Regions from separate parts of the Mycobacterium sp. IS-1556 genome, predicted to be linked through region 2. Evidence: riboswitches for the same ligand, from Rfam matches in the RefSeq annotation. Region 2 holds a riboswitch; each other region holds the start of a gene.
The links. A riboswitch is a leader RNA that binds a small molecule or an ion and turns the genes downstream of it on or off. The one in region 2 is predicted to bind cobalamin.
Positions count from the first base shown of each region.

Region 1: it holds a riboswitch for cobalamin, as region 2 does, so the genes downstream of both, AU187_RS24100 (ABC transporter substrate-binding protein) here and AU187_RS02280 (FecCD family ABC transporter permease) in region 2, are expected to answer to the same signal.
Region 3: it holds a riboswitch for cobalamin, as region 2 does, so the genes downstream of both, metE (5-methyltetrahydropteroyltriglutamate--homocysteine S-methyltransferase) here and AU187_RS02280 (FecCD family ABC transporter permease) in region 2, are expected to answer to the same signal.

Region 1 is NZ_LQIM01000042.1:54,725-65,260, reverse strand. Features, by position in the region: gene AU187_RS24140 (metal ABC transporter solute-binding protein, Zn/Mn family) at 1-22, opposite strand, end outside; partial or broken gene AU187_RS24135 (class I SAM-dependent methyltransferase) at 33-800, opposite strand; gene AU187_RS25740 (hypothetical protein) at 1,009-1,719, shown strand; gene bluB (5,6-dimethylbenzimidazole synthase) at 2,325-2,996, shown strand; gene AU187_RS24120 (LamB/YcsF family protein) at 3,025-3,780, shown strand; gene AU187_RS24115 ((2Fe-2S)-binding protein) at 3,773-4,432, opposite strand; gene AU187_RS24110 (ABC transporter ATP-binding protein) at 4,429-5,211, opposite strand; gene AU187_RS24105 (FecCD family ABC transporter permease) at 5,208-6,278, opposite strand; gene AU187_RS24100 (ABC transporter substrate-binding protein) at 6,275-7,255, opposite strand; cobalamin riboswitch at 7,345-7,468, opposite strand; gene AU187_RS24095 (WhiB family transcriptional regulator) at 7,488-7,766, opposite strand; gene rpmG (50S ribosomal protein L33) at 7,766-7,930, opposite strand; gene rpmB (50S ribosomal protein L28) at 7,930-8,166, opposite strand; gene mrf (ribosome hibernation factor-recruiting GTPase MRF) at 8,229-9,416, shown strand; gene AU187_RS24075 (MBL fold metallo-hydrolase) at 9,427-10,347, shown strand; gene rlmB (23S rRNA (guanosine(2251)-2'-O)-methyltransferase RlmB) at 10,420-10,536, opposite strand, start outside.
Region 2 is NZ_LQIM01000001.1:471,267-481,802, forward strand. Features, by position in the region: partial or broken gene AU187_RS25830 (acyl-CoA dehydrogenase) at 1-57, shown strand, start outside; gene AU187_RS02265 (MaoC family dehydratase) at 128-1,138, opposite strand; gene AU187_RS02270 (coiled-coil domain-containing protein) at 1,396-2,508, shown strand; gene AU187_RS02275 (DUF1906 domain-containing protein) at 2,563-3,372, opposite strand; cobalamin riboswitch at 3,567-3,686, shown strand; gene AU187_RS02280 (FecCD family ABC transporter permease) at 3,924-4,937, shown strand; gene AU187_RS02285 (ABC transporter ATP-binding protein) at 4,934-5,782, shown strand; gene AU187_RS02290 (ABC transporter substrate-binding protein) at 5,779-6,906, shown strand; gene AU187_RS02295 ((2Fe-2S)-binding protein) at 6,920-7,708, shown strand; gene AU187_RS02300 (TetR/AcrR family transcriptional regulator) at 7,834-8,475, opposite strand; gene AU187_RS02305 (NAD(P)H-dependent amine dehydrogenase family protein) at 8,486-9,559, opposite strand; gene AU187_RS02310 (SDR family NAD(P)-dependent oxidoreductase) at 9,570-10,433, opposite strand; gene AU187_RS02315 (VOC family protein) at 10,454-10,536, opposite strand, start outside.
Region 3 is NZ_LQIM01000042.1:188,044-198,579, reverse strand. Features, by position in the region: gene metE (5-methyltetrahydropteroyltriglutamate--homocysteine S-methyltransferase) at 1-1,144, opposite strand, end outside; cobalamin riboswitch at 1,266-1,467, opposite strand; gene AU187_RS24775 (Dyp-type peroxidase) at 1,552-2,766, opposite strand; gene AU187_RS24770 (copper chaperone PCu(A)C) at 2,759-3,289, opposite strand; gene AU187_RS24765 (PepSY-associated TM helix domain-containing protein) at 3,282-4,703, opposite strand; gene AU187_RS24760 (hypothetical protein) at 4,849-5,397, opposite strand; gene AU187_RS24755 (NAD(P)-dependent oxidoreductase) at 5,425-6,300, opposite strand; gene pcaC (4-carboxymuconolactone decarboxylase) at 6,309-6,689, opposite strand; partial or broken gene AU187_RS24745 (cutinase family protein) at 6,906-7,637, opposite strand; gene AU187_RS24740 (NADP-dependent oxidoreductase) at 7,747-8,769, opposite strand; gene AU187_RS24735 (serine/threonine-protein kinase) at 8,838-10,073, opposite strand; gene AU187_RS24730 (hypothetical protein) at 10,112-10,348, opposite strand; gene AU187_RS24725 (TIGR03885 family FMN-dependent LLM class oxidoreductase) at 10,499-10,536, shown strand, end outside.

The DNA.
Region 1 (10,536 bases), on a different contig from region 2:
CGACAATGATAACCATTTTCATAGTGCGTCGCCTACATGGGTTCGGCGGCGATCACGTAATCGTTGCCGTGCCTCAAACCGTCTTCGCGTTCGTCGAGTTCCAGCGCCCGGGCGCGGAGTTCTTCGACGTAGTCGCGCATAGTCGAGGCGAGGTCCTTCGACGGAAAACGTTCGAGCCGCGTGAGACACATGTTGAGCTGACTGTGGATGTAGCGGGCGCGATATCGGATAGGAAACCGCCGCGCTTCGAGCATGCGAAAGCCGGCCGTGCCGAGCCGCCGCTGCATCCAGTCCAGCGGAAACTCCCGGTATGGTCGCTCGCCGGCAAGCAATAGACAGGCATCCCGCACACGACCGATTTCCCAGATGACTCTGCCGCTTTCGGTGGTGGGTTCGAATTGGACGTAGGGTTCCAAGCCGATGATGTAGACGCGGCCACCATCGGCAACTAGCGGCCGCAGCCGTGCGAACACTCGGTCCTGCCAGTAGGGCGCGAAACCCTCGATTGCGCCGACGAGGTAGTCGACCAGCACGGTGTCGAAGGTTTCTCCGGTGAGCAGACTGTCATCGATCCAATTGCCCACGAGCAACCGATCCTGCGGACGTACCGACGATCCCAAGGTGTCACGGGTCTTGTCTGCCATGCCGCGGGCGGCAGTGACGGCCGTCCAGCGCTCGGTGGGCAATGTCAGGATCCACTCGAGTGAGTTCACTCCGGTCCCAGCGTCGAGAAAACTGCCCCAAGCCCGATCGCCGTGCAACTCTTCGATATAGCGAAACAGCGATGAGATAGCCGGTTTTCCGTCCATGCGGTCACCGCCGCCGTCTGCGTAGGAAATTCCAGCTGTCCGCAACGGCGCGCGGGGTGCCGAGGAGCCAGCGGCCGGCCAGGGCCAAAGCGGCAACGAGCGCCGCAAGCCCCGTCCACATGATGGGTGATGTCCAGGCGGCGGGCTCAACCGAAGGCTGCGCACCGGCATCGGCGTCCGCCGCTTCGGGGTTGCCCTGATGGCCGACGTGATCGTGATCGTGGCCCTCGTGGTCGTGGTCGTGGCCTTCGTGATCGTGGACGTGGTCCTGGCCGAGCTCGTGATTGTGGTCGTGGTCCTGGCCGAGCTCGTGATTGTGGTCGTGGTCCTGGCCGGGCTCGTGAGTGTGGTCGTGAATCAGCCCATGGGCGTCGTCGCCGGAATGGCTGTGGCCGTGGTCATCTGCCTCGTGAGCGTGATCGTGTTCTTCGTCGATGTGGCTATGCGCGTGCCCTGCGCTGTGAGTGTGTTCGTGCTCTTGTCCGGCACCGCCGTGGCTGTGGCCGTGACCGTCTCTGTCGCCGCCGCCGTGGCTGTGGCCGTGACCGTCGTCGCCGCCGCCACCGCCGTGGCTGTGGTCGTGGCCGTCATCGACGCCACCACCATGGCTGTGATCGTGACCGTCATCGACGCCATCGTGATCATGATCGTGGCCGTCGTCGTCGCCACCACCATGGTCGTGGCCGTCGTCGTCGCCACCGCCATGGTCGTGGTCGTGACCGTCGTCGCCGCCACCGTGATCATGTTCGTGATCGTGATCATGACCGAGCGGCGGGTCGTTGCTCTCGGTTCTGCGCGGTGCACCGTTTCGGTCGGCGGCAACATCGGTCCCCGCGTCACCGTCCCTCCCGGAGCCGACAGTCACCTTGGGTTTGGTGCTGTCGCCGCGAACATGGGCAGTGGCGCCTGAGGATTGGCCATCATCACGACCGGAGCCGACAGTCACTTTGGGCTTCTCGTGGTCGCCGCGCGCAGGGGCGGCTGGCGTCGAATCACTGCTTCGACCGGAGCCGATGCTCACCTTCGGGTCGTTCGACCCACGGTCGTCGGAACCCGAGACGCCGGAGTGGTCGCTGACATCCGACGGGCTCAAGGGACGCTCATGACCGACCAGGTCTACCGCCGGCTGCTCAGCGGATTCTGCTCGCAAAGAGCAAACCGCGATGGATGGATCGGTGGTACGTGCACGCGAGACGCTGTCTGTGTAGGCAGCAATCAACACCGCCACCGACGGAACCACCCATACCCACCGCATGTTTGCCTGCACGTGTCGACCTCGAACTTTCTTGGTTCCCCAATAGATAGGCGGTCACGTTAACGATAATGAACATCGTTTTCAATAGCTGGCTGCGTTTCCAACTTGTCTCGGCCGCAGGAGGCCGCGAGAAGTCCGATTCCTGGGCGCTGCTCAGCCGGACCGGATGCTGATCACCGGCCAAGCGGCGGCAACGCTCTGAGTCGAAACATCTTGCGTCCCTTATCTGGTGTAGCGGTGACTCCGCCTAGGCTGACCGCGTGACAGAGCATGCCTTCACCCCCGCCGAGCGGCGGGCCGTCTACCGGGCGATCACCGAGCGACGCGATATGCGCCGCTTCGTCACGGGTGCAACGGTGCCCGAGGACATGCTTGCCAGGCTCCTAGAGGCCGCTCACACCGCGCCGAGCGTCGGACTCATGCAGCCGTGGCGGTTCGTCCGGATCACGGACACCGACTTGCGGCGCGAGATTCACCGCTTGGTCGACCAGGAGCGGTTGCGCACGGCGGAGGCGCTGGGGAACCGCGGCGACGAGTTCCTGGCACTCAAGGTGGAGGGGATTCTCGAATGCGCCGAGTTGTTTGTGGTGGCGCTCGCCGAAGGTAGGGCGTCACACGTGTTCGGCCGTCGCACGCTTCCCCAAATGGATCTCGCGTCGGTGTCGTGTGCGTTGCAGAACATGTGGCTTGCCGCCCGAGCCGAAGGCCTTGGCATGGGCTGGGTCTCGATTTTCGAACCACGCGATCTCGGCGCGCTGCTGAATATGCCCGATGACGCCGAACCCGTCGCCGTCATCTGCCTTGGGCCAGTACCGGAGTTCCCTGAGCGCCCCACCCTCGAGATCGAGAGGTGGACGCTTGCACGGCCCCTCGCCGAATTCGTTTCGGAGAACTCCTGGCACGATTCGCGTCGCCGTACAGAACTCACCTGATCCACGGCGTACGCCTAAGCTCTGTTGAATGAGGATCGACCTCAATGCCGACCTCGGCGAGGGCTTCGGAGTGTGGCACCTCGGCGATGACGAGGCCATGCTCGACACCGTCACCAGTGCCAACGTGGCGTGCGGCTTCCATGCCGGTGATCCCGCCCTGCTGCTGCGGACGTGCCGCGCCGCGGCCGAACGCGGCGTGCGCATCGGCGCGCAGGTGAGCTATCGGGATCTCGCCGGGTTCGGCCGTCGCTTCATCGACGTGCCGCCCGACGAGTTGACGGCCGAGGTGATCTACCAGATCGGAGCGCTGCGAGCGCTTGCCGAAGTCGCCGGGTCGACCGTCAGCTACGTCAAACCCCATGGGGCGCTGTACAACGCGATCGTCTCCAACCGGGACCAGGCGCACGCGGTCGCCGCGGCGGTGCATGCCGTCGACGCGACCCTGCCGGTTCTCGGGCTCGCGGGTTCGGCGTTCTTCCGCGAAGCCGAACAACTCGGGCTGCAGACAGTGCCCGAGGCCTTCGCCGACCGGTCCTATCGCCCGGACGGTCAACTGGTGTCGCGGCGCGAGCGTAACGCGGTCCTGCATGACACTGCGGAGATCGCCGACCGGGTCGCCTCGATGGTGAGCGCGGGCAGGGTCGCCGCGGTCGACGGGTCGACGATTCCGATCGCGGTCAAATCGATTTGTGTGCACGGTGATTCGCCGGGTGCCGTGCAGATCGCGACGGCAGTGCGGGAACGGCTGCTGGCCGAGGGCGTCGAGATCGGCCCCTTCAACTGAGTCGTCGTAGCGCACAGTCCGAACATTTCGACCCGTCACCGATGCGGTAGTAAAGGCAGCAGCTGCGGCGGCGAAAAGCCAAGTTGTGTTTGACCGTTCCGGATCCCGCGAGGCGTCCCGTCTCCAACAACGACCGAGCCAGGCGGGTGGCGTCGCCGCGGAGCTGCGGCCGGAGGGAATACAACGCGCGGGTCGCGGCGACCAACGCGGACGCGATGTTGCCGTAGAGCAGCGGGGGCGCGACCTTGACACGCAGTCCGTCGGCGAGCCGCTCCAAGTGCCCTTCGACGACGATGCGGTAGAGCGCGTTCGCCAACTGCGCGTCAGCCCGCGAGCCTTCGGGCACAGAAATTCTCAGCGCCGCGCTGTCATTGGCGCGCTGTAAGCCGATGAGGTCCGGCACCACGCCGTGCGCGACGGCGCACGCGAGGACGGGCGACCACAACCTCGACGCGTGACTCATCTGGACAAGCGACGCGCTGACACGACGGTCGGTCGTGCGGTACCTCCGGCACGTCGCATCGATCAGGTCCGCGTAGCCGTCGGCATAACACTCTTCGACTGGACGCCAGCCTCGATCATCGCCCCCAACGGCGATCGCGAAGAATCCGCCGTATCGTGCGACCTCGGAGAGTTCCGTGCTGATCCTCACCGGGCCTGCACCTTCGGAGTCACGTTGACCCGCAACAGGTTGGTGTCCTCATCGATGTCGACCCGGGTATCGACGCCGTAGACATCCGCCAGCATTTCGACCGTCAGGACCTCGGCCGGGGTACCGGTCGCAACGACACTGCCATGATCCAGGGCGCAGATCCGGTCGCAGTATGCCGCAGCGAGATTCAGGTCGTGCAGCGCGGCAATGACGGTGGCGCCCGTCGTCCGGAGCAGGTGCAGCGCATCATGCTGGTGACGCAGATCGAGATGGTTGGTCGGCTCGTCCAGCACGATCGTGTCGGTGCGTTGTGCGAGCGCCCGCGCGATCAACACACGTTGCTTCTGTCCGCCCGAGAGTCGGTCGAACGGCTCGTGGGCCAACGCCGATACGTCGACGGCGTCAAGCGCCTCAGCGATGATCCGACGGTCGTCGAAGTTGTCGCCTTCGAACGCGCGCTTGTACGGCGTCCGCCCCATGGCGACGACGTCGAACACGGTGAGCTCGAAATCGCCAGCCGTGTCCTGAAGTACCGCCGCCAACCGTCGTGCCGCTCGCTTGGCAGGCATCCGCCAGACGTCTTCGCCGTCGATCAACACGCGGCCCGACCTCGGTCGCTGGGCACGGTACAGCGTGCGCAGCAGCGTGGTCTTGCCTGCACCGTTCGGCCCGACGACGCCCACCATCTCGCCGGCGCCGACATGCAGGGAAACGTTGCTGATCAACGCTTTACGTCCGACCGTCACAGTGACGTCATCGATGTGAATCCGGCCGGTCATGCCGGTGCCTTGCGTCGCATCAACCAGAGGAAGTACGGGCCACCGACGAGCGCGGTGAGAATTCCGACCGGCAACTCCTCCGGCGCGGCGACCGTGCGCGCGGTGATGTCGCACACGATGAGAAACGAGGCGCCGAGCAGCGCGGCCGCGGGCAACGCGCGACGGTGGTCGGCGCCGACAAGCATGCGCACGATGTGCGGCATGATCAAACCGACGAAGCCGATCGCACCGCTGACAGCGACCATCGCGCCCACCATCAACGCGACCACGACGAACATCGCTGCGCGGAACCGGTGTACGTCCAAACCCAGCGCTGTCGCGGCCTCTTCACCGCCGTACAACAGGTTCAGCGACCGGGTCACCGCCAACAGCGCCGTCACACCGATTGCCACAACAATCGCCGGTATCCACACCATCGCCCAGGTCGCCCCACCCAGACCGCCGAGCATCCAACGCACCGCGGACTGGGCCTTGTGCGGGTCATCGGACGTGACGATCAGCAAACTCGAAGCGGCCGAGAGCACCTCGGCTACCGCGACCCCGGCGAGTATCAACCGCATCGTCGTCATCCGACCGCCCGTCCGGGCCAGGAAGTAGACGGCGACCAGCGCGGCCAGCGCTCCCGCGAACGCGGCCAGCGGCAGCGCCAACAGGCCGACTCCGACGCCGGCCACCAGCACCGAGACCGCACCCACCGACGCGCCCGACGAGACACCCAGCAGCATCGGGTCGGCCAGTGGATTGCGCACCACCGCCTGCAACGCCATCCCGCATGTCGCCAAGCCGGCGCCAACCACCGCCGCCAGCACGACCCTGGGCAACCGCGCATCGAGCACGATCGAGGCACGTGTCGGCGGCCATGTCGCGTCCAAGAACACCGGATTGAGTTCGTGCAGCAGGATTTGCCACACCTGCCCCGGAGGAATCGCCACCGACCCGATGGTGACCCCTGCGGTCATGCACACCAACAGCAACACCACGAGCAGCGTGAGCGCGACACTGTATGGAAGCCGTCCGCGAACCGGCGGTGCCGCCGAGGCCGGTCGGTCCAGGATGGCCGCCGTCATCCGATTCGGCCCGGGTGTAGCTGTTCGGCAAGTGATTTCACCGCGCGCCCGACACGGACACCGGCGGTGATCGACGACAGCGGCAGCACCGCGAAGCGCTGGTCACGAATCGCCGGCACTCGCTGTAGCACCGGGTTCTCCAGCAGAAACCTCTTCTTCTGCTCGACCGACTGGTCGCCATAGTCGTAGATCAGGATGACGTCAGGCGCCCGCTCGGCGAACTGTTCGAACGACACGTCGGCCCACACCTTCGGCACGTCGGCGAACAGGTTCCGCCCGCCCGCCGACTCGATAATCTGGTTGCCGATACCTTTCCCGCCGGAAGTGAACACCGTCGTCTCGCCGCTGTCATAGACCGCGACATCAATCGGCGCGACACCGTGGATTTGATCACGACTGTCCTGCAGGGTGCGGCGTTGACGTTCGATCTCCTGTTCGGCTCGCTCTCTGACACCGAATATCTCTCCCAGCGTTCGGATCTCATCGTCCACCGCGGACGCCGTCATCGGCCCGGAGGTGCAGTTCTCGGTGTTGAGATGGGTGTCGATGCCCACCTCGATCAGTCGCTCTCGTCCGCGCCCTTCCTTGTCGTCGAATGCGCTTGCCCACCCTCCGTAGACGAAGTCGGGCTCGGCGGCAAGCAGCGTCTCGAACGACGGGTACTCGTCGGCGATCACCGGAATCGAGTCATAGGCATCCTTGTACTCCGGCAGGATCTGGTCGTCCAGGAACGCGGTCCCGACCATGGATTCCTTCAGCCCCAGCGCCAACATCGTCTCGATCGCGTGCTGATTCAGGGCGACAGCCCGCCGCGGCGGACGCTCATATGTCGTGGTGATGCCGCAGTTGGTCACGGTGACGGGAAATCCCGCCAAGGCTTCACCGGCCGCGTTGTCCGATGGTGGTGCCGGTGTACCGCATCCCGCGGCAAGTAGTGCCGAGATCGCCGCCGTGGCAAGGTATCGACGCGCCGCCATTCTCCGTACCTCCCGTCATGGGCGGACGCGACGGGAAGCGCGCTCGGTATGCCGAGGCCGTCCTCGCCGGGGAAATCCGCCCCAGTTGTGGTGAGGAGGCGACCGCGAGGAGTATCTGGCTCCCGGCGCGTCGGAAAGACCGCGCCGATCACAGTGGCGGGACCGCGCCGGATTCACACCGGCTTCCTCGGGGTCACGGTCGCCTGTCGGCATCGATCCTGCCACACAGTGGTCAGCCGGCGCTCTTCCGATCAACCTGGCGAGATACGGCGAGCCGCTGCCGCTCCCGCGGCGTCGTCGCGCCCCAGATGCCCCAGGTCTCCACATTGGTCAGGGCGTACCGCAGGCAGTCGCGTTGCACGGGACACCCGCGACAGACTTTCTTGGCTCGTTCCTCGCGAATTACCCGGCGTTGACCGCGCTCGGCATCTGACGCGAAGAAGATCTCGGTCGGCAATCCCCGGCACCGCGCACGCAACTGCCAGAGTCGGTTGGCGGCTCCCGTGGCCATCAGCGCTCCTCGCGAAAGTCGACGTGGCGCCGGACCACCGGGTCGTACTTGCGCAACACCAAGCGATCGGGGTCGTTGCGCCGATTCTTGCGCGTGACATACGTATAGCCGGTACCGGCCGTCGACCGCAGTTTGACGATGGGCCGGATATCGTTGCGCGCCATCAGATTCTCTGCCCTTGCTTGCGTAACCGGACGACCACGGCCTCGATGCCGTCGCGGTCGATGACCTTGATTCCCTTGGCACTGACTCGCAGTGTGATTCGGCGGCCCTCGGACCGGAGGTAGTACCGCTTGGTCTGGATGTTCGGGTTCCAGCGACGCGGGTTCCGCCGGTGCGAATGCGATACGGAATTGCCGAAGCCGGGTGCTCGGCCGGTGACCTGACAGTGCGCGGACATGTTCCTCCTCGGCTGGGTACGCTAACGTTAATGACAATCATTTTCAACTCAGGGGAGGTCGAGTGCGCACTCCAGTGGTGCTGATCTGCGGTCAAGGCGATGCCGACGGTGTCGCCGAGGTGTTGGCCGGCGCGTCCGGCGCGGTGGTGGTCCGTCACACCTACGACGGTCAGGTGGTGGTGCGCAGCGTGACCACCGGCGGGCAAACGTCAGAGTGGCCGCTGGAGTTGGTCCGCGGTTGTGTCGCATGCACGGTGCGCAACGACCTCCTCGTCCTCCTGCGCCGGCTCCATCGGCGTGCGGACGTGAATCGCATTGCGGTGCACCTGATGCCGTGGCTGGAACCGGAGCCGGTCTGCTGGGCGATCGAGAATGTCCGTGTGCGGGTTGGCCCCGGCTACGTCGACGGGCCGGCGGCGCGCGATGTGTGCATCCACGCCGTGGTGACGTGTGTCGATGCCCGCGGCTGGCTGGAGCAGGCTGTCGGTGAGGACTACCTCGACGACGGCCGGACAGTGGCACAGGTGGTGGTGGCGCAGGCCGAGTTCGCCGACGCGTTGGTACTCAGCGAACCGCACGCCCAGACGCTGAAGGTGTTGCGGCGGTTGGCCCCTCGAGCGCGCCTGACCGTCGGGGCTGGACGGGTTGAAGTCGCGCTGGCCAATCTCGAGCCCGAGAGCAGGCGCGGGCGCAGCGACAGTCCTCACGGTCCACTGCTCGCGGGCCAACCGTCCCTGGATGCCGACGGCGACGTCGGCTTGTTGCTCTTCTCTGCGCGGCGCCCGTTTCATCCGGAGCGCCTGCACGCCGCGCTCGACGTGCTGCTGGACGGCGTGGTGCGCACCCGGGGCAGGCTGTGGTTGGCCAACCGCTTCGACGACGTCATGTGGCTGGAATCGGCCGGCGGCGGAATGCGGTTCGAATACGCGGGTCGGTGGCTGGCGGCGATGAGTGCCGGGGAACAGGTCTACGCCGACCCGCACCGCGTGGCGCTAGCCGCGGCCGACTGGGACGACCGCCTCGGTGACCGGCACGTGTCGATCACCGTGCTGGTGTGTGGTGCGGAACCGGAGGAGATCGTCGATGCGTTGCGCACCGCGCTGCTGACCGACGAGGAATGGTCGCGCCCCGGCGAATGGCCCAGCTACCCAGACCCGTTCGGGGATTGGCACGAGGATCCCTGCGATACCGGCGCGGAACTGGCGAGTGACATGGGCGCGACGTCCTTCGACGGCGAGGACCGCACCTAGAGTTGGCGCTATGCGCCTCAAGCTGGGCAGGCCGGACCTGACGGACTATGCGAACTACTTCGACGTCCCAATCGCAGCGCCGGACGCCCCGCTGACAGTGACCTGGGCAGGTGTCACGACGCTGCTGATCGACGACGGCGATTCGGCCGTGCTGACCGACGGGTTCTTCTCGCGGCCCGGACTCGGCGAAGTTGCGCTGCGGCGGCTCGCGCCGTCAGAACCGCGCATCGACGGCTGCCTGACCCGCCTACGCATCGACCGGTTGCAAGCCGTCCTACCGGTTCACACTCACTACGACCACGCGATGGACAGCGCGGTGGTCGCCGAACGGACCGGTGCGAGCATCGTGGGCGGAAAGTCGGCTGCCCAGGTGGGCCGCGGCCACGGGCTGCCGGAGGACCGCCTGGTCGTCGTCACCGCCGGGGAGGCCGTCCGGCTCGGCGCCTACGACGTCACGCTCATCGAGGGTGATCACTGTCCACCCGACCGGTTCCCCGGTGTCATCGCCCGACCGGTCATCCCACCGGTCAAGGCGTCGGCATACCGATGTGGCGAGGCGTGGTCCACGCTGGTTCACCACCGTCCGTCGGACCGACGCCTGCTGGTGATCGGCAGCGCGGGGTTCGTCCCCGGCGCGCTGGCAGGGCTGCGCGCCGACGTGGTGTATCTCGGTGTCGGTCAGCTCGGGTTACAACACGAGCGATATCTCGTCGACTACTGGCAGGAGACCGTGCGGACGGTGCACGCGCGCCGCGTGGTGCTCATCCACTGGGACGACTTCTTCCGTCCGCTGCACGAACCGCTGCGCGCACTGCCCTACGCCGCCGACGACCTTGATGTTTCGATGCGGGTGTTGTCGCGGTTGGCCGACGAGGACGGCGTCGCGCTGCACCTGCCCACGCTCTGGCAGCCCGCCGATCCGTGGATCTGATCCGTTTTCCGCGAGCAGACGCCAAGTGCTCCGAAATGCCCTCGGAATAGGGCACTTTGCGACTGCTCGCGCTCAGACCGGACGGCGTTGACGGGCGATCTCGGCGAGTACCACGCCCGCGGCCACCGACGCGTTCAACGACTCGGTGGGTCCCGCCATCGGGATGGACACCACGGCGTCACAGGTCTC
Region 2 (10,536 bases):
TGCAACTGCAGCGCACCGGACACCGGCAACATGGAGGTGCTCACGCTCTTCGGCACCGTCCGAAGCGCTCGGGTCGGTCGCCGGGCACAAAGAGCAGGCTGCCCATGCAGGACCTCCGGGTGTCCGCTCACGCCAGGACCGCGCTGAAGGTCCAATCCAGCACCGGGCGTCCATCAGCGCCGCCGGAGTTGGCATCGGCCGTGACGCGCAAATGTGCCAGCCCGCCACCATCGGGAAGGGGATCCAGTCCCTGCACGGTAACCACCGAGTTGATCATGTCTCCTTCGTGCACGGGGCCGACATGATCGCAGCCGGCCCAGCCACCGACAGTGACCATCGCCGGCAGTGCTCGGACCGACTGGTTCAACGCCAGACCGATGGTGTGGCCCCCATAAACCAGACGAGAACCGCCGGCTGCGACGGCGTCGTGGTGCACCGTTGCGAGATTGCCGGTCAGCCGCGCCAACTCCGGGGCGGACGAAACCAGTTCGGCCCCTTCGACATTCCACGTCTGGCCCACCTGCAGATCCGCGAAGTGCGGGCCGGCAACGCGCTCCTTGAAACGGGCGAGGTTCCAGTCGGCGATACCCGCGGTCAGGTCCGCGAGCGATGACTGACGCCCGATGACGGCGAGGTCGTCTCGCGGCCCGTCCTCGACGGAATCGTTGGGGGAGAGCGGCAGCATTGCGCAGCGCCAGTACTCCAGCACCACCTGGCCGTGCTGGTCGGTGGTCACGATATGCAATGCGGCCAGTCCCGTCGGCCGCCTGCCTTCACGCCGGGTGTTTTCCTTGAGCCCGTCAACCGTGGTGACCGTCGAAAGAGTGTCACCGACCACGGGGTACCGACGGAACGCCAGACCCCGGTAGAACAGGTTGGCCTTGACATGTTGAGTCACCGTCGTGGATTGGCCGATCGAGGTGTCCCACACCACGGCCGGGGGGACCAGGCCCCGGTGCCCTGTCACATCCTCGGCGAGCGTGTCGTCCAGAAACAGTCGGAGGCGGTTGCCGACGATGGCATGGTGGGCCGCCACCAGGCCGTCGGTAAGGGTTACGGCGGGCGAGTCTGCGAACTCCATGCCCACCTTGAGTTCGTCAAAATACGGCCCGCGCACGTGGGTGGTTACGTCTGACATGCTGCTCCAGGAGTCGACTTCCTGGTCGGACTGTACTGGCGAATTATTCTCCGCTGACGATCGCATCGGAAAGCGTCGCCCTCAACTGACGCGCGTGAAAACGGAAGCAAGTGGGGGTGGCCTTGGTGCCGATGGTCGCGACGGACGATCTCGTTGAAGGGACGAATAGACATCGCCGTTGCAAGTTTCTAACCTGTCCGAGACACATGTAGCCGGGCCAAGGTCGGTCCCTGCAACGAAGGATCCTGACAATCCGAATGAGTCGGGCGGGCCACTCTCTTCGACGAACAGTGGGCGGGTTTGCTGCCGCGGTACTGGTGCTGGCCATGTCCTTGGCGGGCGACGTAAATGCCGACCCGGCGGCGGACGCGCTGGCCAGGCTCGACGAGTTGTCCCGTCAGGCGCTGCAGAGTCGTGAAGCCGTCACAGTCGCGCAACGCGATGCCGCCGCAAAACTGGCCGCCCTGACCGCCGCCGAAGACCGGCATCGCGCAGACCAGGCAACCCTCGACGCCGCGAACTCCCAGCTCGCTCCCCATCAAGCCGCGGCCGACCGGGTGGCGGCGATGACGTACGTGAGTGGACGCACCGGCCAGTGGGCGGCGTTGCTGACCGCAAGCTCCCCGCAACAGCTGATCGACGGGCTATCTCTGCAGCGGGCGGTAGCCGCTGTAACGGCCGATCAGTTGAAGGCCTTTCGAATAGCCCGTGAGCGCGCGGCCGTCGCCGCCAACGCCTCAGAGAAATCGGCCGCTGACGCCCGCGCCGCGGCGGAGAAGTCTGCTGCAGTGCGCGCAGACCTGCAGGCAAAATTCAGAGAACTGCAGCGTCAGATCGCCGCCGCGGAGGCCCAGTACGCGGCGTTGACACCCGCTCAACAGGCGGCTGTCGACAACGCGGCCGCACCGCCGCCACCGCAGGCTGTGCCCCCTCCGGCCAACCCCCTACTCAACGCGATGCCCGGCCAACCTCCCCCTGCCGCTGTCCCTCCACCCGCGGCCCCCGCGGACATCCCGGAGGCGCTGCCCGTCGGAGTCGCCTATGAGGCCGGCCTACAGCCCAACACCATCCTGGCTGCCCGCGCCGTCAGCCACAGGTTCCCCCAGATTGCCGACATCGACGGGGTGCGCCCCGACTCCAAGCCGTGGCATCCGAGCGGCCTGGCGATCGACATCATGATCCCCAATCCCGAAAGCCCCGAGGGCATCGCGCTCGGAGACGAAATCCTCGCGTTCATGATGAGCAACGCGAGCCGATTCGGTTTGCAAGATGTGATCTGGCGCGGCACCTACTACACACCGAGCGGTCCTGCAGGATCGGGCTACGGTCACTTTGACCACGTGCACGTCACCACGACACCACGCCGCTGACCGACGAGTCGCGTCACGCCGCACCCTCTCGACCGCGGCGCTGTATTCCTGCCCTCACGGATGTAGGTTCCACTGGCCGCAATCGCTGGCCAGGACGTCGTTGACGTCGACGCGGATGCCGCCGACCACCGGTCCCGGATTCGAGGCGGTGTCGATGATGCGCTGGTACAGAACCGCCGCGGGGTAGATCTGACCGCGCGACCAGGACCGCGTCTGCCACGCCCAGACGTGGCCGGGCGATTTTGACCGCCCGATGACACCATCGGCCGCGGCCCACTGGCAGGTATTGATGCCCCCGTAGACACCGGTGCGCTGCGCGCCGAGCACCGAGTTGATTCCCCGAAACCACGGCAGCGCCAGATCGTTCCACGCCGTGCGGTCGATGTCGTCGTCGACGCTGAAGAAGATCGGTGCGCTCCGGCCACCACCGGCCGCGGTGTGCAGTTGCCAAGCGGTACGCGCGTCGGCGACGCCGCCGGCGTACCCACGGGTGAAGTCCGATGGTGCTGTCCCGCCCGGCTTTCCGTATTGGTAGTTGCTGACGATGACCAGACCGGCGGCGGTCAGGGACTTGGCGTACGGAAGGGTGATCGGCTTGGCGCCGAAGGACGAGCCGGGCCGCGACGTGGATACGTAGTTGATCACCCCGGAGTGGCCGGCGGCTCGGATGGCTTGGGCCGGGATCTGGCGCATGGCGTAGTCGATAAGAGTTGGAGCGGCGGCCTCTGCGGTCGGACTGCCGACACTCGCCGATGCCGCACCCAACCCGACCAGCGCCGAAGCGGCTGCGGCATACCGCAATGCATCACGCCGGGAGACCGGGCATGAACGCCGAAGGCTATATGTCTCCGGCGGGCCCTCCACGGCAGGATGTTAACAATGAGACTCCTGTTAACGGTGTAGCCACGCCGGGCGAGTTGCCGGTGTCGCGAAGCCGTGCGAGAGCGGCGCTTTCGCCCTCCGGGATCGCGATCACAGCTGCGGCCGCGCAGCGGAGGCACCGCACAGGGCCTGTGCGCACGGGTTATTGTGTGAGCGGTTATAGCCGCGGTGGGGCTAGGAAGCCGGTGTGATTCCGGCACGGTCCCGCCACTGTGACCGGGGAGCGGACCCCACGCGTGACCACGGCCTGCGGGCTGGAAGGGCGGGGCGAGCGGTGATCCGGGAGTCAGGACACTGCGCCGCCGCGGGCCGGGATGACGGGGCGTGGAAACCCCGGGACGGAGATCGCTCATGCACACGCGTGCCCGAAATTGCCGAAGGTTCATCGCCCGTCGACAGGCGATGCGTGAAATGCCGAGCGGCCCTGCAGTTCTGACATGACGCCAGTGGCGGCCACTCTGTGTCGCCACCTCACCTCCACGTCACGATCACCATCGAGGGGATCGCTGTCGGCAACGTGGTTCGTCGTGTTGATGTTTGGCCTTTTCGTACTGGGGCTCGCCTCGACGGTGATCGCGGTCGGCATCGGGTCGGTACGCATCCCTGCGGGAACGGTGGTGGAGGTGATCTGGGCGAAGACGCTCGGATCGGCGAGCGGCGAGGTAGCTTCGCACATCGTCCAAATCGTCTGGGACTTAAGGGTTCCCCGCGTTGCGCTCGCCGCGCTCGTCGGCGCGGGTCTCAGTGTGGTGGGAGTTGCGGTGCAGGCGCTGGTGCGCAATCCGATCGCCGACCCGTACGTGCTAGGCGTCTCGTCGGGTGCCTCCATCGGTGCGGCGGCCGTCATCGTGTACGGCAGCGCATTGGGGCTCGGCGCTTTGGGACTGAGCGGAGCCGCGTTCGCGACCGCCTGTCTGTCGATGGCAATGGTCTATCTGGTCGCCAGGCGCAGCGGCCTCGGGCTCAGTCCGCTGCGGTTGGTGCTCACCGGCGTGGTCGTCGGTTACGTGCTCTCCGCGCTGACAAGCTATTTGGTGTTTCTCGGCGACCCGCGCGGCGCCCAGCAGGTGTTGTTCTGGCTGTTAGGGGGTTTCGAGCGCGCGCGATGGTCGACATCGGCGATTCCGGCGATCGCGCTGGCACTAGTTCTCGTGTGGCTCGTCGCCCGCGCCCGGCCGATGGATGCGCTACTCGCCGGCGACGAGGCCGCCGTCACCTTCGGCGTTGCGGTGGCGCGGGTGCGCCTGGAGTTGTTTGTGGCCACCGCGGCGTTGACCGCGGTCATGGTTGCGGTGTCCGGAGCGGTCGGGTTTGTCGGGCTGGTGGTGCCCCACATCGTGCGGCTGCTGGTCGGTGGATTGCACCGACCGGTGTTGATCGCCAGCGCGCTGTTCGGTGCGGTCTTCATGATCTGGGTGGACCTGGCCGCGCGCACGCTGGCCAGCCCGCAAGGGATACCGGTCGGCATTCTGACCGCCATCGTTGGCGGCCCGTTGTTTCTCTTCCTGATGTCCCGTCGTGACCGACTGGAGGGCGGCCTTCGATGAGCGACGCCGCAGACGTCAACGTCGATCAGCTCGCCGTGCGGGTCGGGGGCAGGCTGCTGATCGACGGGTTGAGCATCGACGTGGGACCCGGCCGGTTCGTCGGGCTGGTGGGTCCGAATGGCAGCGGAAAATCCTCGTTGCTCAAGGCGATTTACCGGGTGCTGCGCCCCGAGCGCGGCGAGATCAGCATCGGCGGTGTCCGCGCCACCTCGCTGAACCCGAGGGCGTTCGCTCGCACTCTGGCTGTCGTGGCGCAGGAAGCGCCGATGGACGTCGGACTCAGCGTGACCGACATGGTGATGCTCGGCCGGATTCCTCACCAGCGCGCACTGAGCCGTACCTCATCGGCCGACCGTGCGGCCGCCGTCGACGCCTTGGCCACCGTCGGCGCCGCCGACCTCGCAGAGCGGGCTTGGCCCACGTTGTCAGGCGGTGAGAAGCAGCGTGTGCTGCTGGCCCGCGCTCTGGCCCAAGACTGCCGGGTGCTGGTGCTGGACGAGCCGACCAATCACCTTGACGTGCGCCACCAGTTCGACCTGCTGCGGCTTATTCGTGGCCTCGGGGTGACCACCCTCGCCGCGCTGCACGACTTCAACCTCGCCGCCGAGTTCTGCGACGACGTCGTCGTCCTGCAGCAGGGAGCGGTCGTCGCCGCAGGATCCCCGGCCGAAGTGCTCGTCGACGAGATCGTGCTTCCGGTGTTCGGCGTGCACGTCGACCACATCCGGCACCCACGCACCGGAGCGCTGCGGCTGCTCCTGTCTGCACCCGACGGCATTGACGATCCGGACGCAGTTCCGAGCACCGTCTCATCTACCACCGCGACCCAGGAGCACTGTCCATGAACGGAATTCGACCCATATGCCCGGTGCTCGCCGCCGTCGCGGTCGCCATCACCGGCTGCGCCGGCGACGGACCGAATGCGGTTGTAGACCCGCCCCGGTCGGGTGAACACAGCATCACTGTTGCCGGTGATCTGCCACCCGTCACCGCCGAGTTCAGCTGGCCGCCGGCCAACACGCCGCCGGACCACTACCCGGTAACTGTGTCCTCCTGCGGTGAGCCGGTGACCTTCGACGAAGCGCCGGACCGCGCTGTCGTTAACGACGACAACATGATCGAGTTGATGTTCGCTCTGGGTCTGACCGATCGAATGGCCGGCTATGCCGGCGCTGGTGAGCGCCTGCGGTTAGCGGTGTTCATCGACGACTATGCCGCCGCGACCTCGCTCGGCCCCGACTACTTCGCTCTCGAACCGCTGCTGGGCGTCGCGCCGGACTTCGTCTTCGCGGGCTGGAACTATGGATTCGATACCGGAGGCATCAACCCCGACAGCCTCGCCGAGTTGGGCATTCCCAGCTATGTGCTGTCCGAGTCATGCCGACGCGTCGACGACACGCTCGCCCCCGCCACCATCGACGAGTGGTTCGGTGACGTGCGTGCCATCGCCGCCATCTTCGGAGTGCCCGAACGCGCCGAGGCTCTGATCGCGCACTGGCAGCAGCGGCTCGTTCGGGTCGCTGACCGCATTCCGGCCGACGCAGAGCCGGTACGGGTGTTCTGTTGGGACTGGGGCACCGACACTTTGGGCACCGGCGCAGGATTGACGATCGTCCCGCAGCTTTACCAGCGGGCCGGCGCGGTCAACGTCTTCGCCGACCTGGAGGAGATGTGGGAGAACGTCTCGTTCGAGGCGTTCGTCCAGCGAGCCCCCGAGTTGATCGCGGTCACCGACTACGGAGACGGGCCGACCGGGCAGCAGAAAATCGAGATGCTCAAGGCGATGGACGGTGTCGGCACGGTGCCTGCGGTTCGCGACAACCGCTTCCTCGTGTTGCCCCAGGAAGCGGTCAACCCCGGTATTCGTATCGTCGACGGAATCGAAGCGCTCGCCGCGAACCTGTATCCCGAGCAATTCGCCGACCTCGTCGACACACCCGGATTCGGCCTGGCGGCGACGGCCAGCTAGGACGTCGACCACCTTGGGCTACAACCAATGTCACCGGACGCACGGCACGGATAGCCGTACACGGGCGCAGCCGTGGGCGGATCGGCGCCGGGTCGAAACGGCGCTGGCGAATGCCGCCGAGCTGGGCCCATACTTCGCCCTGCACCGCGATGCGACCCGAATTCCGCTGCCGCCACAGCAGATGTATCAGCGGCGACGGCTTCAGTCGCTACTCAGTGACGTCGCAGAGGACATCGGTACCGACGAAGGACGCGTCGCGGCATCCACACTGCAGTACGGCTTTGCTGCCCGGTGCTGGTCGGTGGTGCTCGGAGTGTGGCACCACGCAGGGTTGCTGATCGACACGCGTGAACTCGAGCTCGTCATAACCGCGCCCGGGTCAATCGCATTGGCGATGGGTGATTTACGCGCATGGGACTGCGCATCCGTGTCTGTCGACGAGGCGGCAGCCCTCATCGCCGACGCGGTGATCGCCCACCCGCTGGGCAGCTTGCACACGGCGCTGCACCGGGTGGTCCGGATTGCCGACGGGCTGCTGTGGGGTAACGCGGCCTCAGCGCTGGTTTCGGCCCCTCAAATCGTCACCGAGAAACGGCCCAACGTGCGACTCACCGCCGTGACCGCGGCGATACTGTCGCGCTCACCGCTGGCCAACCGGCTTGCCATAACCGCCAACAGCGAAGTTCGACGGCGCAGCTGCTGCCTTTGGTACCGCACGCGGCACCAAGACAACTGTGCCGACTGTCCGTTGACGGGTCGCGCCACTATTCGTCGGCGAACAAACACAGCGCCCGACCACTAACCAGGAGCACACGATGAGGGTCGTGTGGAGGCTGCGCGTCCGGGCGGCATACGAAAGCCGTCATCTGAATTTGCGCACGACGAGAGACAGTGCCGACGGTTCACATGCCCCGCCCGTGGCGGAAATCAGCTGCGGACATCGCGGTGCGCTCCCCGTGCTCGGATGTAGGTGTTGAGCACATCAATGAGCGCTCTTCGGTCTCTGCTGGTGTCGAGCGGTTGAGGTGACACCATCTGCGCGAGAACGATTCCCCGTAGCGTCGCCCAGATGAGGTTGCCGATCTCCATGGCCTGCGGTGCGTCCAGATCTTCGCCGAGATGCCTGCCGAGCTCGGTGAATTGTCGCATGGTGTCGGACAATCGAGCGTTGACTTTACTGTCGCGCGCTGCGCGGGTGGAGATGAGGACTTCGAGCGCGGCCATGGATGTCGGGCTGGAGAACGCCTGCCACATCGCGTCGACGACCAGCTCGGTGCGGCGATCGGTGGGCAGGCTCACGGTCTGCTCACGCAGACCTTCGAGGGCGTCGGTGAGTTCGGCGAGTCCCTGGTCGACCACCGCCATCAGGAGGCCGCCGAGGTCTCCGAAGTGGTATTGCACCACTCCCCAGGTGAGCCCGGCACGCCCGGTGATGCGACGCACGCTGGGTGCCGCGAAACCTTCGTCGAGGATGTACCGCACGGTTTCGTCGATGACGGCTCGGCGGGTGCGTTCGGCGCGTTCCTGGTTGCCGCTCGGCGGCCGCCGGGGTGCTGGTGACCCTGCCATGCGACCCATGTCACCACATGGTGCCGCGGAGATGGTCGAGCGGTCGTAGATTGTGGGCGGCGAGGATGCCGGCGGGCGCCCGGCACACCGCTTCGACGGCATTCACGGCCCGCGCGGCGGTGGCGACAACACCGCCGATGTTGTGGTCGATGCCGGATCCACCGACGTGGGTGTCGATTGTGATGCCGGGATCGCCGGCGACGGTGACGCGGTGCACGCCCGGCCTGCCATCCGGCGGATAGGTCCAGTGCGGCGCATCGGCCGGGGTGAGTCTGTTGATGTGCTCCATGGTGATGACAACCTCGCCGTCGCGGATGCCTTCCACGCCGAATCGGACTGCGGCCACCTGGCCGGGGGAGACGTCCATCATGGTCGTGGAGACCGGTTCGGGAGTCACCCATTTCTCGTGCCGTTCGCGCACTTCGTCGAGTGTCACGCCGAGGTCGCGGGCCAGGCTGCGCACCTGGGTTCCCCACATCGACGCCAGCACTCCGGGCGCGAAGAGGATCGGCTCGTGTTTGGGGTCGGTACCGAAACCGAAGCTGACACCGGTGAATTCGGCGTCGTCGTAACTGCCGTACTCGCAGATCTCTTGGACGGTGATCGCGGTGGCCCGGCCGGCGAGGCTCAGTGCTGCGTATACGAGGGTGTCGCCGGAGAAGCCAGGATCGATGCCGTTGACGTACAGCGTTGAGTTGCCGTCGTGACAGGCCCGCTCAAGCGGTTCACGCAGCCATGCGTCGGTGAAGTCGGGGGCGACCAACCAGACGAAGGATGTCCCGACGACGTTCGTCCCGGTGCTCAGGAAGCGGATCAAGTCGGCCAGTGCCTCGTGTGGACGTGTCTCGGCCTGGGAGGTGTAGACGACGCAGTCCGCTTGCAGCGCAACAAGTTCTTCGATGTCCGACGTGGCGATCACTCCGGTCGGACTGGGCAGGCCGCAGAGGTCTGCGGCGTCCCGCCCGATCTTGCCCGGCGACGCGGCGTGCACGCCGACGAGTTCGAGGTCTGGACGCCCGATGATGGTGCGCAGTGCGTGGATACCAACGTTGCCGGTGGAGAATTGAATGATGCGGCGGCTCACGGTGTTTCCTTCAGAGTAGGTCGGTGATGGTCTTGAGTCCCGCTTCGTAGAGGACGCCGGGAAGCATGCCGCCGTCGATCTCGATGGTGGTGCCGTTGATGTAATCAGCGGCGCCGGAGGCGAGGAACACGCATGTGCGTCCCACCTCAGCAGGCTCGCCGCCGCGTTTGAGGGGAATCGGGTCGAAGTATTTCTTGCCGCCCGGGTCATCCTTGGGCAGGACGAAGGACCGGAAGTTGTCGGTGATGGTGGGCCCGAGCGCCACACAGTTCACTCGGACTGTCGGGCCCCATTCCTGGGCCAGCGATCGCGTCATGTGGTTGAGGCCGGCCTTGGCCGCGCCGTAGGACACCAGCGTAGGGGAGCCGGCGGGATGGCTCGCTCCGCTGGAGATGTTGATGATGCAACCCGTGCTGTCTTGGGTTTTCATCTGCCGGTACGCCCGGATCGCGAACCACAACGGACTGATCAGGTTCATCTGCACGGCGAAGGCGTGGAAGAGCACGCTGCGTTCGTACTCGTCGTCACTCGTCGGTGCGCCCTGGATGCGCGAGACCAGACTGGGCACGGCGTCCACCGATGGTGAGGGCACGGTCCCGCCGGCGTTGTTGACCAGGATGTCGACGCGCCCGTAGGTGTCGACCACTCGTTTCACTAAGGCGTCGATTACCTGGTAATCCGCTTGGTCACAGACCATTTGAGCGGACCGGCCGGACCAGTCGGGGTTGGTCTCGGTGCCGGGCAATGCGTCCAGTGACGCACGCGAGCAGCCGACGACCGTCGCTCCGGCGCGAAGGAGTTCGTGCGCGATCCCCACTCCGACACCTCGGCTCGTGCCCGTGACAATCGCGACTTTTCCTTGTAATTCGGCCATTTCAAAACTCGTCTCTGTGGTCATGGAAGGTCGGTCGACAGCAGGGTGATGGGCAGTCCGAGTACCGACAGTTCGAGTTCGTCGAGCGTCCAGCCCTCACCCT
Region 3 (10,536 bases), on a different contig from region 2:
CTACGGTCGCGTTCGACGCGGCCACCTCACCGGAGACCGCGTCGCGTCCCTCTCTCAAGCCTCGGGCGAGCGTCACCACTTCGGCAACCTTCTCGGATCCGAATGCCAGCCAACTGCGCAGCGCGGCATCGATATCCGGCTCGGCGTCGAGGGAGTACGGCACGTGCAGCGTCGAGCACGATGTCGATACCGCGACGTGGCCCGCAGAGCCCAGCAGCGTGGCCAGTGTCCCGAGGGCGGCCTCGAGGTCCGAGCGCCAGACGTTGCGCCCGTCGACCACACCTGCGACCAGCAGCTTGTCCGCGAGTTCAGGCACCGCGGCGACCGATGACCCACTGCCGGCGACCAGGTCGACGCCGATCGCCTCGACCGGCGTGCGCGCCAGTGCGGGCAGCGCGTCGGTGTGCTCGCCGAAGTAGGTGGCCACGAAGATCGCCGGACGCTTTGCCAGCCGCCCGAGGAACTGATAGGCCTCTTCGGCGAGTTCGCCTGCGTTATCGACGATGTCGGTGACGAGCACCGGCTCGTCGAGCTGCATCCACTCCACGTCCCGTTCGGCGAGCAGCTGCAACAACTCGCCGTACACGACGAGGAGTTCGCGGAGCCGCTCGATCGGCGCAACCGCGCCGTCGACCGCCTTGCTCAAGGCGAGGAAGGTGATCGGCCCGACGACCACCGGACGGGCCGGAACACCCTGCGCGCGGGCCTCTTCGAGTTCGCCCAGAATTTTGGCGGGGTTCAGCGCGAAACCGGTCTGCGGGCCCAGTTCGGGTACGAGGTAGTGGTAGTTGGTGTCGAACCACTTGGTCATTTCCAAGGGAGTGATGGCGTCATTGCCGCGCGCGGCCGCGAAATAGCGGTCCACTTCGTCGGGCACCTCGGCGACCCGTTGCGGCAGCGCGTCGACCATCACGGCGGTGTCGAGCATATGGTCGTAGTACGAAAAGGTGTTGACAGGAACGGAGTCCAGGCCGGCGGTGGTGAGCGCATGCCACGTATCGCGGCGCAGGTGCGCGGCGATGGACTCGAGTTCGGCGCGGTCGACCCGGCCCGCCCAGTACTTCTCGACGGCGCGTTTGAGTTCCCGGTTCGGCCCGATGCGCGGCGTACCGAGGATGGTGGCGGTGAATGGTCTTGCGGTCATGACGACGTCCTCATCGGTGCAGCGGATGGTCATCGCCAGTAGACGTCCAGCCGAGCACGGCATCGAACCGGCTTCGGCCACAGCCCATTCCACGAGGCGATGCACCACCGGGCGCGGCGCGTCCGGTACAGCTGGCAGGTCTTCGGACTCGCAGGCCCGCGCGAGGAGATCGCGCACCTAGTGGCCGTCGCTTCCCAGCCCGTCGGGGCCAGTGCTGGTGACGGCGGTCGTTCCTGCATACCGCTGCGGGACAGTCCCGGATTCTCACCGGGTTCCCTCTCGCGCCGCACCCGGACTGGCATACGGCACTCGATGTCGATGTTCCGACTTCGTCCCCGAAGTCGGGTCGCCGACAAACCAGTTGCGCTGACCAGCCTACCCTTGCCGGCATTCGGGTACACGGCCGGCTATGCCAGCAGCGTCTGGCCGAGATATCCGCCTGGCTCGACTCCGGGCAGGATCGCGAACGTCGCCGACCCGATCGTGGTGATCCACTCGTTCAGCGCATCCGATGCCGCGAGACGCTGCTGAACCGGCATGAACTGCGCGGCCGGATCACGTTGATAGGCAGCGAAAATCAGGCCGCTTTCGGTTGTTCGTCCGGCGGGCGGAGGGTCGTCGAAGTTGTAGGGACGGCGGAGGAACTGTTCGTTCTCGTTGCGGTGCCGGGCCAGCGCGATGTGCGAGTTCGGCGGAATCACCGGGATGCCGTTCTCGGTCGCGGAGAAGTCCGGTTCGTCGAACTCCCGCTGTCCGGTGAGCGGTGCACCGGTGTCGATTCGACGCCCGACCGTGAGTTCCTTGCTGCTGCGGTCGAGTTCGTCCCAGGTGTCCATCTCGGCGCGGATCCGGCGCAACACCAGGATCGTGCCGCCGTCGAACCACCGCTGATCGTCTCCGGCGTCCCATACGTGCCGGTCGAAGCCCGCCTCGTCGGTGATGTTGGCGGTACCGTCGATCTGGCCCATGAGGTTGCGCATGCTGGCGCCCTCACCGTTTCCGATTGCGTTGCGGAATCCGGTCTGCCGCCAGCGCTGAGTGGTCATGGTGCGGACGTTCTTCAGCAGCACCCGGCCGGTGTGCGCGACGGTGACCGGATCGTTGGCGCAGATCTGCAGCAGGAGGTCCCCGCCACACCACTGCGGTTGAAGCCGGTCGGTGGTGAAGGCGGGCGGTTCAGCCAGAGATCGCGGGCGCCGGTGTGCCAACCCGATCCGGTCGAAGAGACCTGGCCCGAGGCCCACGGTGACGGTGAGGCGGGCCGGCCGGTATGCCAGTTCGGGTTCGGTATCCGCCAGCGCGGGAGTGCCCTGCGTCAACCGCGCGGCGTCCGAGGTCCACAGTTTGAGGACCGCGGCCAGCGTCTCACGCGGACTGCGCCGGGATTGCGGTGTCAGGTCGAGCGCCACGAACAGTGCGTGCGTCTGTGGTGGCGTCGCGACGCCGGCCTGATGCTTGCCGTGAAACGGTTCGACGGCGCGGTCGAACGGTTCCGCCGGGACCGCGGACTGCGCGATGCTGCATTGTGTGAGCGTCGCCCCGGCCGCCACCGCGGCGGCGCTGCCCGCGAGGAGCCGCCGGCGGTTGAGCCGCAAGGAGGCGCCGGTCGAGCGCTCAGCCATGATCGTCGTGCGGCGCCGACCCGCCGGTCGACGGCTGATAGTCCTCGTCCGCCCCGGCGAAGTCACGCACCTGCGCGGTGACGGGCAGCGTCGAGCCGTCCTCGAACTCGACGGTCAGGGTGACCTCTGAACCCGGCGGCAGCGGCTGCGTGAGGTCCATCAACATCAGGTGATCTCCGCCGGGCACCAACGCATGTGAGCCGTCGGCCGGGATTGTCATGCCGCCCTCCTTGGGGCGCATCGTCTTGACGCCGGTGGCGCCGGGCGCGACCTCATGGACTTCGACTCGGCCCGCCACATCCGAGGTTCCTTTGACAATGCGGGCGTCGTGGTGTCCGGTGTTGGTGAAGGTGCCGAACACCGCCGCCATACCCGTCTCCGCCGAGCTTGCCCACTGGTCGGCGATGGTCACCGCCGACGCCATCGGCTCTTCATCGTGGTGGGCCTGCGTCGTACAACCCGCGGCAACGACCGTCGCCGTCGCCGCGAGTAGCAAAGCTTTGCGATACCGATTGTCAGACATGGGCTTTCGTCTCCTGCTTCTTTTCTTCTTTACGTTTCTTGACCGCGCCGACGAAGAGGTCGACGACCATGAATGCCGCGAGGCTGAGCCCGAACAACGGCAGCGCCCAGGCCAGGGCGAGCGCGACGACGGCCAGCGCGGTGACCGCGACTGGGTTCAGACCGCGAAGGGTGCCGCGCAGCGGCGGACGTCCCACTGCCCAAGCCGTTCCGCGCGTCGGTCGTCGTCGCCACCACATCACGTAACCGCGCGCGACAATCGTGATCAGCCCGATCGCGGTGAGCGCCAACAGGATCTGGTTCGGAACGCCGAACAGGACGCCCATGTGTGCGTCGATGGCCCAGTCGGTGAGCTTGGCCAGGACCGGCCACTCGGCGAAGTCGACACGGTCGGTGATCGCACCGGTGTGGGGGTTCACGGTGATCGCATCGTGTCGGGTCGGCCAGTCGCGCTTGTTCTCCGCGACCTGCCAGCCGTGGCCGGGTTCGGCGGGTGGGTACATCCACATCGGCCCACGCAGTCCCGCGTCGACCGCGGTGCGCAGCGCCGTGTCCGCGCCGTGCAGCGCGGCGTCACCACCTGTCGGAGACACCCCACCGTGCTGATGCCCGCCCCGGATGTCGCTGCCGGCCGCTTGCGCCAACGTCGTGTCGACCGTCGGCGCGGTGGTGTTCAACCGCTCCTGGAGAAGATTGACGGTCTCGCCGCCGTACCGCGACCAGGTGATGCCGGTGATCGACAACCCCAGCAGCGCCACGATGACCCAAACCCCCACCGCGCCATGCCAGGACAGCGTGCGGCGGCGATCGGTCTTGTCGCGGTCGGGCACGGCGATGCGGCGCAGCTTCTTCGTGTCGCGGCGGTGCAGGTACCACAGCGCCAACCCCGCCAGCGCGATCACCCACAGCCAGCTCGCGGCGAGTTCGCTGTAGTTGCGGCCCACCACGCCGAGATGCAGGTTGCGGTGCAGTTCGTCGAACCAGGCGCGCAGCGGCATCCACTGGCCGTAGGTGGTCAGCGCGCCGCGAACCTCGCCGCTGTACGGGTCGACGAAGACCGTGCGCGCGTAGTCGGGCGGTACGTCGTCGACGGCGAGCGTCACGCGTGTCGTCTCGTCGGCGGCGGCGGGTGGGCGGATGCTTTCCACCGTCCCCTCGGGGTGGGCGGCCCGCGCGGCGCGGATCTGCTCGGCCAGTGGCAGCCGCTGCTGGCCGACGCGGTCGACCGTGACCTCGTGGCGGTGTACCGCGTTGTCGATCTGGGGGATCACCGCGTACAGCAGTCCGGTGGCGGCGGCGATCAGGATGAACGGGCCGACGAAAACGCCGGCGTAGAAATGCAATCGGAGCAGCAGTGGGCGCAGCCCGCGCAGGTGTCGGCGCGTGGGCGCGCTACGGGTGGGAGTCGTCGTCATGGCATCGGAAGCTTTCGAGCCGGTGGCGCGCCGAGCGCCGGCACGCCGGAGATTGAGGTGGCTAGTGGGAACTAGGTGTCAGGGGCCGCGAAAAGCAGCCACCCGCGGTCGGCGAGACCGCGGCGAATTCAATCGAGGTGGCGGGCTATGCCGCCGTTGCGGACCTGACCGGCGGAGCGCGCATACCGAGCCCGTAGTTGTACAGCACGGATTCGGCGACAACGGTTTTGGCGGCGCGATGCAGTCGGCGCACCCGCGGCCGCAGGGCAAGAGCGGCGAAGATCCGCAGCCAGCGCAGCACGGACACGCAGACCACGTACAGGTATTCGACGGCGGCGATCGCCGCACCGAGAACGAGCGCGGCGCCGATGTGCGCCGCCACCATCGCGGGCGTGAAGCCGAGGGCGGCGGCCGAGTGGTGGTGTCCACCGGCGACGATGAACGAGAGGTGGCCCAGGACCTGCGCGAGGCTCAAGGCGCCGACGGCGCCCACCAGCCGCGCGTGGCGACCGTCGAGTGCGAGCCGCGCGACCGCTGTGCCCGCGGTGGCGCAGACGAGCGTCGCAACGATCAACGCCGACCCCCGGGGAAGCTCGCCCTCGGCGAAGGTGTGAGCGGTCGCGGTGAGGATGGCGGAGCACGCGCCGACCAGGCCCCCACGCAGCCAGCGTGCGCGCGATGTCGGCGTGCTCATTTGCCGCACTCTACCGGCCGGGTCCGGTCACCCTTCGACCACGACGCCCGCGGCGGCTTCGATCGGTTTCACCACCGCGGTGAAGTCCGAGTCGGCCCCCTCGCTCGCCATCGTCGACTCCCAGACCTGCGCCACGGCGTCGGCAACTTCGGTCGGCAGCCCCAGCGCTTTCGCCTCGTCGAGGTAAAGCCGAACGTCCTTGACCATCAGCCCGGTGGCGAAGCCGTAGTCGAACGTGCGTGGCAGGACCGCCCGCGGAAACTTGTCCCGACTGGCATGGGTGCCGCCCGACCCGGCGTTCAGGACATCGAGCATCACCCGGGCGTCGAGGCCGGACTTCACGCCGGCCACCATCGCCTCGGCGGTGACCGCCAACGTCGTCGCCGCGATCAGGTTGTTCACCAGCTTCATCGTCTGTGCCGCTCCGGGCTTCTCCCCGACAAACGTCGCTCGGCCGATGGTCTCGAAGATCGGCAGGCAGGCTTCGAAGTGGGCCGGCGGACCCGACACCATGACCGCGAGTGTGCCCGCCTGGGCTCCGTGCACGCCTCCGCTGACGGGACTGTCGAGCGCGGCGATCCCTCGCTCGGCGAGAAGCACGCTGTTGCGCTGCGCCGTTCGGCGGCCCACCGTCGACAAGTCGACGAAGCGTTCGGCGACGCTTCCGCGCGCGACGTCGGCGGCGACGGACTCCGATGTCGCGGGGGTCGGCAAGCTGACCAATACCGTCGCGACGCGATCGGCGACCTCGCGCACCGACGCCGCCGCTTCGGCACCGGCTTCGACTGCTTTGTCGACCACCTCAATGCGCCTGTCGCACACCACGACCCGATGCCCGGCCGCCCGCAGGCGAGTCGCCATCGGAAATCCCATGTTGCCGAGGCCGATGAAGCCGACGTCCATGCCGAGCCCTACTGGTGGTCGGCGTCGTCGAAGGCTGCACGCGCCACCCGGAACGCCGCCACCGCTGCGGGGACACCCGCATAGACGGCGACCTGCATGAAGATCTCGCGGATCTCCTCACGCGTGACTCCGGTGGTGAGAGCGCCCCTGACGTGCGTGCGCAACTCATCGGGACGGTTCAGCGCCGCCAGCATCGCAAGGTTGAGCATGCTTCGGGTTTTCCGGGGTAGGCCGTCGCGACCCCATACCGCGCCCCAGCAGTACTCGGTCACCAGATCCTGGAACGGCCCCGTGAAGTCATCCGCGCCGTCCGCGGCCTTCTGCACATAAGCCTCACCGAGTACCGCGGTGCGGATTTCGCGGCCCCGGTCGTACATGTCTTGGTCCACCACTCGAGAGTGGCAGACCGCGACAGCGCCGACTCAGCCGACTGGCGCAGGCGCTGGCGGCGTCGGTGCCGGCGCGGGGGCCGGGGCCGGTGGTGGTGGTGGTGGTGGGGGTGCGGGCGCCGCGAACGGGGCTGGGCCCAGCGCTGGTGCCGGTGCTCCGAACGGTGCCGGCGGCGCTGGTGCGGGGGCAGGTTCCGGAGCAGGCGGAGCCGGCTCGAGACGTGCCACCGCGTAGGCCGCTCCCTCGGCGGCCATCCCGTTCACGAGGTACGAGTTGTGCGCGAAGCTCGGAAGACCGATGGGCGCGCCGTTGCAGATCGTGTCGCCCTCGGCGCACAGGCTCAGCGTCTTGTCTTGATACGACGGCCCGATCGCGATCGCGGGTGCGCCAGCGTCGGTCAGGAATCGATCCGACGGCCGGCCAAACAGCACCACGGCGGCAACGTGGTCGCCGACTTCGTCGGACATCGGCTCGGGGATGAAGTGCCGGTACTCAGCGGGTACCTCCTCAGGAATCTCCGCAGAGGTCACATAACCGGCCACCGCGGCGCCCTGCGAGAATCCGCCGAGCACGATGTCGGTATCGGGGCACGCCGCCGCGGTCGACTCGACTTTCCGTCCCGCATCGCGGATCCCGTCTACGACCGTCCGCGCGAATTGGATCCGATCGCCGAAGTCCGCACTCGCCGGGTAGTTGACCGCGTAGACGTCGATCGAGCGCGGAGCGGCCTGCGCGCGCAGCGCGTCGACGAATGCCTGCCCGACCCCGCCGACACCGACTGGCTCACCGGTCCCGCGAGCGAACACGACTTGCACGTCGGGGCAGGCGGGCGGCGCCGGTGGTGGCGGAGGCGGCGGTTGGGCCGCCGCAAGAGGCACCGTTGCACTGACGAGCGCCGCGAAGGGCACGACCAGACCAACCATCCGAGCGATTCGACGAGCACCCATTCGACCACTCCCTCTACGTGTGTAGCTGTATCGACCGAACTGCCACGGCAGTCGCGGTTCGTCATACCCGCATTGTTTGCCAGTCAATCAACGAGCCTCGCGGCGGGATTCATCCGCGGCTCGGCTCGCTGATCCTCACCAGCATTTTGCCTATGTTCGCACCGGTGAACAAGCCGTTCATAGCATCCACACACGACTCGATGCCCTCGAAGATGGTCTGGCGGTGCACCAACCGGCCCTCCTGCGCCCACCGGCGCAACGGCCCGAACGCCTCCTCGAAACGGCCCCACTCGTCGAGCGCGTTGAATCCCTGCATGAGCGCGGTCTTCGACAGCAGGTTGACGTAGTTGGCCGGGCCGGGATGTTCGCCGGTCAGGTAGCTCGAAATGACGCCGCACAACACGACCCTGGCCTTGTGGGCCAACCGGCCGAGCATCGCGTCGAGGATCGGCCCGCCCACGTTGTCGAAGTACACGTCGACGCCCTTCGGGCAGTGCTGTTTCAGCGCCGCGGGCAGGTCGTCCGCGCGGTAGTCGATGCACGCGTCGAACCCGAAATCGTCGATGACGGCCCGGCACTTCTGCGGCCCGCCCGCGATGCCCACCACCCGGGCGCCGGCGATCTTGGCGATCTGACCGGCGACCGAACCCGTGGCACCGGCAGCCGCCGACACCACCACGGTCTCCCCCGGCTGCGGCTTGCCGATGCCGACCATCCCGAAGTAGGCCGTTGCGCCGGTCGGTCCGTACACCGACATCACCGCGAGCTGGTCGACGTCGGGGCCTTCGACGGGTGTGGTGAAGATGTCGTCGCGGCTGATGACGTATTCCTGGAATCCGGTCAGCGTGGTGACCACGTCACCGACGGCGTACGCGTCGCAGCGCGAGGCGACCACTTCGCCGATGCCCGCCGCGCGAATGACCTCGCCGAGTTGCACCGGAGGCAGATACCCCGGCTGGTCGTTGAGCCAGGTGCGCGCGGCGGCGTCGATGCCGATGTAGGTGGTGCGAACCAACGCCTCACCTTCGGCGGGTTCCGGTGCCGGGCGGGCGATCAGCTCGGTGTCGGCGGGCTGGACCAGCCCGGTGGGTCTGCGACGCAACACGATCTGGCGGTTCATCAGCTCGGCCACGACCGCAACCTACCGAAGGTCGAATCAGCTCAGCGGTCGTTCATCCCGATCCCCGGGTAGGACGGCGGTTAGCGCCCTTGCTCCTCGGCGCGCTTGCGCTGCTCCTCTTCACGCTTCTTCTGCTCTTCCTCGCGTTTCTTCTGCTGCTCTTCGAGTTTCTTCTGCTGCTCTTCGCGCTTCTTGAGTTCTTCCTCCGTCAACGGAGGCGTACTCGGAGTGGGAGGCGCCGTCGTGGTGCCGGGTGCCGGCGGCGGACTCGGCGGTGCGGTGCTCGTCGGCGTGGAGGCCGGTTGGGGCGCGTCGAACGGTGAGTTGATCATCAGCAAGACGGCGGCCAGGGCCAGCACCGCGGCGACCGCCGCCACGCCGATGCGTGTCTGCTTGCGGCTCGGCGGCTTCCAGCCGCTGTCGCCAGCCGCGTGCGGCATGTAGGTCGCCGGAGGCACCGGAGACGTCATCACAGCCGTGGGCGGTCGCAACGGAGCGCCGACCGGCGCACCGAATCCGTTCAGTGCCGCGCGCATCTGCCGGGCCGAGCCAAAGCGTCGCGCCCGATCAGGATGCATGGCCTGGGCCACCACCGCGGCCAATGCCGGGTCGGCGTCGGGCCGTAGCGCGGTGACCGGAGGGGCCCGGTGGTCGAGGATGGCTCGTGCCAACGCGGCGACATTCTCCTGATCGAATGGCCGTCGACCGGTCAGCGCCTCATATCCGACCACCCCCACCGAGTACACATCGTCGGCGACCGTAGCGGCCTCACCGGCGATCCGGTTGGGGCTCAGGTAGGCCATGGTGCCCACGATCTGACCGTCGGTGGTGAGGTCGACACCGGCGCTCTTGGCGATCCCGAAGTCGCTGAGCTTGGTGAGGCCGCTCGGCGTGAACAGAATGTTGGCGGGCTTGATGTCACGGTGCAGGATGCCCGCATCATGCGCGGCGGAGAGCGCACCCAATACCTCGTTCAGGACCCGTCGCACCAGCGGTTGAGGCAGCGGCCCCTGGGCGATCGCGTCCGCCAAGCTGTTGCCGGGCAATCGCTCCATGACGATGTAGGGCGTCCCGTTGTGCTCGCCGCTGTCATGGACGGCGACGATGTTGGGATGGTTCAACGCCGCCGCGGCGCGTGCCTCCTCGACGAAGCGGCGCCGGGTCGCGGTGTCCGCGAGCATCCCCGGGTGAAGGACCTTGACTGCGACGGCTCGGTCCAAGCGGGTGTCCCAGCCGTCGCGGACCACGGCCATTCCGCCGCTACCGAGCGCTCCTCGCAGCTCGTATCGGCCGCCGAAGACTTCGGGAGCCGACATCGATCAGATCGCGATTGTTCAGGCGATCCGGCGAGATATCAGTGCCAGCCTTCGGGCAAGTGGCCCCACGGGATCGCGTTGCCCCAACCCGGTACGTCATTCCAATACGGGATGTCGCCGGGGCCCGGAATCTTCGGGAACGGATAACCGCATGATTCGCATTTCCACGGATCAGCACCTGCCGTGCCGGCTGCGACGGTGGCGCCGGTGAACAGCGAACCGGCGATCGCACCTGCAAGCGCGGTGACTCCGGCGATGCGCTTGATCGTCTTCATCGTGTTCTCCCTTCGGTCAGCCCTGCAGCGGCAGACCGGTATCACGACCCGACCTGGTTACAGGCTTACCCTGCGCCGCTGCGATGTCAAACCGGCGGTCAACTGCTGACGGTCACGTAAGAGACCCGAAGAACGGGTACGCGGTAGGCCATGACGGTCATCGGCTTTCACTGTTCGCACGAGCAGAT